2 regions of the uncultured Sulfitobacter sp. genome follow, and region 1 is predicted to be linked to the other one. Evidence: riboswitches for the same ligand, from Rfam matches in the RefSeq annotation. Region 1 holds a riboswitch; the other holds the start of a gene.

Region 1 (4,195 bases):
GAAGCAGGCGAGGCAGTTTACCAGCTCAAGTACAGGCAGGATTTCGATCAAGTCCAGCCGCTGGCAAAAGCCGTCATCAAGTACATCCTCCCTCATTTGGGTAAGATCGGCTTGGTGGTCCCTGCTCCAGCCTCAAATGCACGCAACCGGCAACCCGTTCATGAGGTCGCGGCAGCGATTGCAGAACGTATCAAGGCACCTTTTTTCGACGACATGATCATCAAGTCAGCAGTAGCCGCAAACTCAAACTCGCTTAAGAATATGAGTACTAAGGAAGAAAAAGAAGAGACCTTAAGGGGCCGTTTCCTTCTCCAAAAAAGGATCGGCAACGATGGAACTTGGAATGCTTTGATAGTGGATGATCTCTATCATTCTGGGGCAACAATGGAGGCTGTTTGTGAACTACTTTCGGGCTATAGTAAGATCGGAAATGTATACGTGGCCGCCCTGACATGGAGATAACGATGCAGACAGTATTCATCGCAGGTTCAATCAAGATCAAGCGCCTTCATCCGCTGTTCGTAGAGCGTATCGCAAACATTGTCCGCGAAGGAATGCCGGTTATCGTCGGCGACGCGAACGGGGCGGACGCATCGATCCAAGCCGAACTTCTTGCTCAATCTGCATCAGATGTGACTGTGTTCTGCACTGGTGAAATGCCAAGGAACAACCTTGGCGACTGGAAGGTCCACCGAGTTAAGTCTTCGGCCCAACCTGGAACCAGAGCCTATTTCACTGCCAAAGATATCGAAATGGCTGAACGTGCAGAGTTTGGTCTGATGCTTTGGGACGCTGCCAGCACAGGCACATTAAGCAATGTTTTCGAGCTGTTATCACAGGGTAAAAAGAGTGTCGTTTTTGTGAATAGAGAAACAAAATTCCTGAACGTGAAGCAGGGTGGTGATGTTCTCGATCTGGTAAGCTTCATGAGTGACGGTGCGAGAAAGACAGCTGATCGGAAGATACGTCTTGGCGAGCGTGTCAGTCAGTTGGCTGGTATTCAATCTAATATGGCTATCTGACTCACTTAAATTTCCAGCAATCTGGCTTCCACTTTCAGGCGAGGGTGACACCTCTACTTGCTCATGTCGGACTTTCACGGAGAATCTTATCGTCTGATCAAAGTCGCATAATATTCAATATGTGAAAATTTGATCCGTAAAGCGATGACCTACCGGGGCAGGGACCAGTTGTCACATTTGGCGTAGTCTTTCAAGGTGGCCGTTCATTCATGTTGCAGCTAATGCCGGGTGAGAGCCCTCTTTGACCGATGCTGAACGTTGGATGAATGGCGGCTTTTGAGGTCAGGTCCAAAAAACAATTAGGCCAAGCGCCGAGCAAACAAAACAGAACTGACTGTAGACATAGTGTCTTGACCTACTACCCACTTTCTACCAGTAGTAATTCAGATGGTTTCCAGCCGCTGAACATGCGTCTGGGATGAAAAGGGAATACGGTAAGGAAGAGCTGCTAAGCGCCGAAACCGTAACTGCCCCCGCAACTGTGAGCGGTGAGTGACCCCGATGAACACCACTGAGCCTTAGGCTTGGGAAGGTTCGGGCGAACGCTGATCCGTAAGTCAGGAGACCTGCCATCAACGACACCAATAGGTGCCGTAAATGTAACTCAACCCAGACGGGGTGTCTGGTTAGGAGATCATGATGGCGACACGGAAATTCCCGTGCTTTAAAACATGTCTGCCCTGCGCCCCGCATATTCGCGGAGGGCGATATGATCACGCACCAAAACCACAAGATAACCGTCTGCACACCCTGCAGGCATAAAGGCACGGACTGCCGCCCAGGATTCGAGTTGATCGAAAAGCTAGGAGCCGCAATTGCAGCGGCTGGGGATACGATCTCCGAAGATTTCGAAATATCGGGTGTGGCCTGCATGGCGGGCTGCGATCGGCTCTGCACGGTCGCCTATCATGGCAGCCGCAAAGCGACCTATTTGTTCGGCGATGTCGACCCAAAAGTGGACATCAACGATCTTGTCACCTTCGCACGGCAGTATGCCCACTTATACGACGGTTGGTGTTCTTCGGTAGATCGTCCAGGCAAGCTACGTAAATCCACACTTGCAAGGGTGCCCTCTGCGATGATCGCAATGGAAGCCAGTGACGTGCGCGCATCATGAACGCCGCTGATCTTGAGGTGAACGGTGTGAGTTGGGCACCGACCAATTCGGGCCAACCAGTGCTGCACCCCACAACCTTCAGCGTTGCTGCGGGAAGGGTTTTGGGTGTGGTGGGGCCGAATGGTGCGGGAAAATCTACTTTGCTGCGGCTTCTCTATCGGTTTCAACACCCCAAGACAGGGCAGGTTCGCGTGGGCGGACAAGACATCTGGTCCATGTCGGCTCGTGACGCCGCCAGGCGGACCGCAGCAGTCTTGCAGGAACAGGCTTCGGCATTCGGACTGACCGTTCAAGAGATCGTGCAACTGGGCAGAACACCGCATCGGTCAGGCTTTGCCGCATCGGGGGCGAGCGACGAGAAAGTTGTTGATTACGTCTTGGACACCCTTGGTTTGCACCCCTTGGCGCACCGTGACTTTGGCACATTGTCCGGCGGTGAACGCCAGCGCGTAATGGTGGCGCGGGCTTTGGCCCAGGAACCTCAGGTCTTGATCCTTGATGAACCGACGAACCATCTTGATGTGCGCCACCAGCTTGAAGTCGTGTCGCTGATTCGCAGTTTGGGCATGACCATCGTGGTGTCGCTGCATGACCTGAACATGGCTGTGAGCGTTTGTGATGATGTGCTTGTCCTCAAAGACGGGCATCCACAAGGCTTTGGTACGCCGCAAACGTTACTGACCGACACCCTCGTTTCGAACACGTTTCGCGTTGATGCGCGGCGTGAAACCCTTGCCCCCAGCGGGGCCCCTCATTTCACATTTAACCTTCCAGATTGAAAAGGAACCTTAATATGAAACTTACACTAACAACACTGGCAGCCCTTTTGATGGCAGGGTCTTCTATCGCCCAAACCACCGTGCAAAGCTGTAACCGCGTCGTGACGTTCGATGCCCCACCACAGGCCGCCATTTCCAACGATGTGAACCTGACCGAAATGATGCTGGTCCTTGGCCTTGCAGATAACATGGTTGGCTACACTGGAATATCCGGTTGGAAGACGTTGGACGAAGACATGACCGCCGGTGTCGAAGAATTGCCCGAGCTATCGGCGAAATACCCGTCCAAAGAAGTGTTGATCGGGGCTGATGCGGACTTCTTCTTTGCGGGCTGGAATTATGGCATGAGGGTTGGCGGCGAAGTGACACCAGAGACCTTGGCCCCCTTCGGCATCCAAGTTTATGAGCTGACCGAAAGCTGCGTCCACGTCGGCGAAAAAGACGCGGCATCTATGGACGACATGTATAATGATCTGCACAATCTGGGTGCGATCTTTGATGTATCCGACCGCGCTGAGGCGTTGATCGAAAGCTACCAGATGGCACTGCAAACATTCCTCGCCGACCTACCCGCGCTGGAAACTGCTCCACGGGTGTTTGTCTATGACAGCGGTGAAGACGCGCCGTTCACGGCAGGGGCATACGCTATGCCAAATGCCCTGATCGAGGCCGCAGGCGGTACCAACATCATGAACGACTTTGAAAAAAGCTGGGCAACTGTCGGCTGGGAGGCAGTGGTCGAGCGTAACCCTGAGTTCATCGTGATCGTGAACTATGGCGAGGTCACAGCAGATCAAAAGCGCGAATTCATGATGTCCAATCCTGCGTTCGCGGATATCGACGCGGTGCGCAATGATCGGTTCGTGGTGCTTGAATATGTCGAAGCAACGCCTGGGCCGCGCAACATCGAAGCCGTCAAAACACTTGCCGCTGCATTTCGGGCTGAGTGATCTGACATGACCCAAAAACAGCAATCGATACACTCTCCCAGACCATCCCGCGATCTTTGGATCACCGGCATCTTTGGCGTGCTGGCACTTTTGGGATCGTTGTCGATTGCTGTAAGCGTCGGGGCCATCGCGGTCCCTTTGGAAACCGTCTGCGGCATTTTGATCAACAAGATTGCCCCAGACACGATTGCCGTTGATTGGTCTAAGGGCCGCGAGGCTATCGTTTGGGATATCCGGTTCCCGCGCGCCATCCTCGCCTGTTTTGTCGGGGCGGGGTTGGCAATCGTCGGGGCCAGCCTTCAGGCGGTGACGCGCAATCCACTGGCG
Region 2 (4,195 bases), on a different contig from region 1:
TCCAAAAACTGAAAGATATCAGGATGATGCGCATTCAGATACACAGCACCTGCACCTTGGCGTGCACCAAGCTGGTTGGCGTAGGAGAATGAATCCTCAAGCAGTTTCATCACCGGGATCACGCCTGAGGACTGGTTTTCGATCCCCTTGATCGGGGCTCCATGTTCGCGCACGTTGGTCAGCATCAAGGCCACGCCACCGCCGCGTTTACTAAGCTGCAGGGCAGAGTTGATGCCGCGCCCGATGCTTTCCATGTTGTCCTCAAGACGCAGCAGGAAACACGAGATCAGCTCGCCCCGGCTTTGCTTGCCCGCGTTCAGAAATGTCGGTGTGGCGGGTTGGAAACGGCCCGACAGAATTTCATGCATGAACGCCATCGCTTGGGTCTGATCGCCCTGCGCCAGCGTCAGCGCAGTCATCACAACGCGGTCCTCGTAGCGTTCCAGGAACCGTTTCCCGTCACGGGTTTTCAGCGTGTAGGAGGTGTAATATTTGAACGCGCCCAGAAAGGTTGGAAACCGGAATTTTTGCTTGAATGCCGTGTCCCAAATCTCGCGCAGGAATTCGGCTGGATAGGCCTTCAGCACCGCGGCCTCGTAATAGCCTTCGTCGACGAGATACCCGAGCTTTTCCTCAAGCGAGTGGAAGAACACGGTGTTCTGGTTCACATGCTGCAAAAAGTATTCGCGCGCGGCCTTGCGGTCGGCGTCAAAACGGATGTGCCCCGCCTCGTCATATAGGTTCAGCATCGCGTTCAGCGCGTGATAGTCCAGCCCAGCGGTCATACCGTCATCAAGCATTCTGTTCTCCAAAATTTGTCCAGCCCGTCGCGAATGCGGGCGATGTCTAGGTCCGTGCCTGCCAGCTCAAACCTTGTGAGCACGGGCACGTTGCATTTCTTGGCGATCACGTCGCCCGACAGCGCAAAGGTCGCGCCAAAGTTACGGTTTCCCGCACCGATCACACCGCGCAGCAGCGCGCGGCGTGTCGGTTCATTCAAAAAGCGGATCACCTGTTTGGGCACCGCGCCGCGCCCTGCGCCATCGGCGAATGTTGGGCAGACCAGCACAAAGGGGCGGGCAGGGGCTGGCATCGGATCAGACGGGCGAATGGGAATGCGCATGGCATCAATCCCAAGCGCTGCAACCAGCCGCGCGGTATTGCCCGTTGCCGACGAATAATAGACCAGCCCGCCCATTGCCGGTCAGGCCAACTGACCAATCATGTCGGGCCGGAAACCCGCCCAATGCGCATCACCCGCGACCACGACAGGCACCTGACGGTAGCCCATTTCGGTCACGCTTTGCATGGCTTCGGCATCTTGTGTCAGGTCGATCACACGGTATTCCAAACCGCGCATATCCAGCGCACGGGTGGTGGCGGTGCATTGCACGCAAGCGGGTTTCGAATAAACTGTGATGGTCATGCCCATATCCCTATCTGTTGTGGTGCAAAGGGACGGGGGCGCGCGGGGCATAGGCCAACACGGCCACAACCTTCAACACGTCCTCAAGCCCTCCGCTCGCGGTGGTTCGTATCGTGCCAAGGCAGGTCTCCTGGCTCACGGCTCGGATGTGGGGGCCTCCTTCCCGATGCGGGTGCATCAGTGGGTCATAGGCCAACACTTGCCGCTTACAGTTGCGGGGGCAGCACCGGTATCACACCGGTTTCCCTCTTAGCCTGCGACTCGCGCCGCAGGAACCAAAGCAACTACATATTGGGGTGTAATGCCGTTTGGTGTCAATATGCTGTTATTGGGATCGGGTAAATTTTTCTGTGATCAGACCGCAGCGGCGGGGATTTACCCTTGAGCAATGCCAAGCCCCCGCCGATATGCATCACTCCTCAGGTGGGCGCAAGGCGATGATGCGCAGGCCCGGTGCGCCTTTGAAGTCCTCGTTCTTGCGGATAAAGCGAATGGTGCCGTTCGCCGTAATCCGGGCAAGTAATTTTCCGTCCGGCGTCTCGTTGCGCCAATCGTCGAGCGTAAATTCCTCGGATAGTTTTGTGATGCGGAAGGTCCATCCGGCAGCCATCAATTTCTCAAGCTCGGCGTGGGTGGCCTCTAGGCCGAGGGGGCGCCCCCCCAAGGTGCGGGGCAATTGGTGGCGGCTGCTGTCGGCACGTTCGCGCATCACCTGAAACACGTTTTCACGCCCGAATTCCGGGGCAAGGTCCGTGGTCACCAGCGTGTTATAGGCGTCGTTATCCGTGGCCGCGATCAGGGTGGCATAGCTGACCAGCTCGACCCGCTGTTCTGCGGCCTCTGACAGGATATCACCCGAGAATGTATCGATGCCCGCAGCGCGTGCTTTGCGCAGGCGGATGAAGTTCGGATCGGTCATCAAAACGGGCACTTCGGCCTTGCGCAGCACCTCGGCCAGCGCGGTTGTCCAATCCGCCCCGCCGATGATCACGACGCCCGGCACATCGGCACCCGCCAGCCCCAACAGCCGCGCAAAAGGCGCGAGGGTAAATCCGTTGACCACGACCGTCACCGCCACAAGGGCGAATGCCAGCGGTGCAATCAAGGCGGCGTCTTCAAAGCCAAGGCTGAGCAAGCGTTCCCCGAAAAGGCCCGCCACGGCGACCAGAACCACACCGCGTGGTCCGGTCAAGGCGACCAGCAGCTTTTCGCGAAACGGAATGCCAGAGCCGATAAGCGAGATAAACACCGTCAGCGGGCGCGCGACCAGCACGACCACGGCCACAAACGCCGCCGCGCGCCAATCAAGATTGCCAAGCGCGTCCACATCCAGACCCGCAGCAAGCAGGATAAACACGCCCGACACCAACAGCACGGTCGCGTGTTCCTTGAAGCGGCGCAGCTCTTCGTAGCTGGGCAGTTTTGAGTTCGCGATCACGATCCCCATGATCGTCACGGCCAGCAGCCCGCTTTCATGCAGCACGGCGTCAGATGCGGCGAACACCCCCAGCAACAAGGCGAAAAGCACGGGTACTTTCATATATTCCGGCACCCAGCCGCGTTTGAACCCGCGCGACAGGCCGACGCCAGCCGCCACGCCGGCAGCGGTTGCCACGGCAGCCCCGAGCAGCAGTTCGATCATCGCCTCGGACGCCGTGGTGGCCGTGTTCAGCGCCAGCACGACCTCGAACGCCAAGACAGCGGCCAAGGCCCCGATCGGATCGTTAATGATGGCTTCCCATTGCAGCAGGGTCGCGGGGCGGCGCGACAGCCGCGCGGTGCGCAGAAGCGGCGCGATCACGGTGGGGCCGGTGACGATCATGATGCCACCAAACACGGCCGAGCTGGACCAGCTAAGCCCCGCCACATAATGCAGCGACAGCGCGGCCATTAGCCACCCCAAAGGCGCGCCGATATAGACCAACCGCCTGACCCCGCCAACCGCGTCTTGCAGCGTGTGAAAGTTCAACGACAGACCGCCCTCGAACAGGATGATCGCCACGGCGATGGAGATCATGGGGGCCATCAACGGCCCGATATCGCGGGCGGGATCAAAGATGCCAAACACCGGCCCGATCAGAATACCGGCGACCAGCATCAGTACGATTGCAGGCATGCGCAGACGCCATGCGATCCATTGCGATCCAACGCCTATGGCACCGACCAATGCGATTGCCGTTACGGGGTTCAGCGCGCCAAGCGTTTCTGTTGCCACAATGTGATCCATCTATTGTTGGTGGTTTGAAATAGCATGTGACGGGCGCGAGGCAATAAATATTCCGGTTGTCACAGGTCTAGGGGCAAACACAAAAACGCGGACACCGTTGGGTGCCCGCGCGTTCGTAAAGTGGGGGATGGTTCAATCAGCAGATCAGGCCGATTGCATATTCAGCGCCATCCCGTCGTATTGCCCGCTGATTGCGGCATCGGCCAGAACATCGGCAACATCCCGGCGCGACGCCTCGGCTGATGTGTCCACGTCGTCGCCCAAGATCACGTTATCGCTGCGCGGGTCATCTGTCAGGGCAACGGGGCGCAGAATGGCATAAGTTAAGCCGGATGCTTTCAGGTGCTCATCAGCGGCGTGCTTGGCCTTGATGTAGTGGGCCAGATCGCCTGACGGGTTTTCCTGATCCGCCCCGACCGAGCTGAGCATGACAAAGCGTTTCACGCCCGCCGCTGCGGCCAGATCGGTCAGACGCTGCGCGCCGTCGCGGTCAACCTTATCGGTCATTCCGGCATCCGTGTCGCCGCCTGAACCGGCGGCAA

Evidence for each region. Region 1 has a riboswitch for cobalamin ahead of AADJ11_RS18165 (DUF1636 domain-containing protein). Riboswitches for the same ligand answer to the same signal wherever they lie in the genome.
Region 2: it holds a riboswitch for cobalamin, as region 1 does, so the genes downstream of both, nrdH (glutaredoxin-like protein NrdH) here and AADJ11_RS18165 (DUF1636 domain-containing protein) in region 1, are expected to answer to the same signal.

Annotation. Positions count from the first base shown of each region.
Region 1 covers NZ_CAXHZD010000008.1:17,053-21,247, reverse strand. Annotated here, with positions in the region: gene AADJ11_RS18175 (ComF family protein) at 1-462, shown strand, start outside; gene AADJ11_RS18170 (hypothetical protein) at 465-1,022, shown strand; cobalamin riboswitch at 1,394-1,611, shown strand; gene AADJ11_RS18165 (DUF1636 domain-containing protein) at 1,732-2,139, shown strand; gene AADJ11_RS18160 (ABC transporter ATP-binding protein) at 2,136-2,918, shown strand; gene AADJ11_RS18155 (ABC transporter substrate-binding protein) at 2,933-3,868, shown strand; gene AADJ11_RS18150 (iron ABC transporter permease) at 3,875-4,195, shown strand, end outside.
Region 2 covers NZ_CAXHZD010000003.1:214,821-219,015, reverse strand. Annotated here, with positions in the region: gene nrdE (class 1b ribonucleoside-diphosphate reductase subunit alpha) at 1-800, opposite strand, end outside; gene nrdI (class Ib ribonucleoside-diphosphate reductase assembly flavoprotein NrdI) at 782-1,198, opposite strand; gene nrdH (glutaredoxin-like protein NrdH) at 1,205-1,426, opposite strand; cobalamin riboswitch at 1,529-1,721, opposite strand; gene AADJ11_RS11650 (sodium:proton antiporter) at 1,839-3,653, opposite strand; gene AADJ11_RS11645 (SDR family oxidoreductase) at 3,798-4,195, opposite strand, start outside.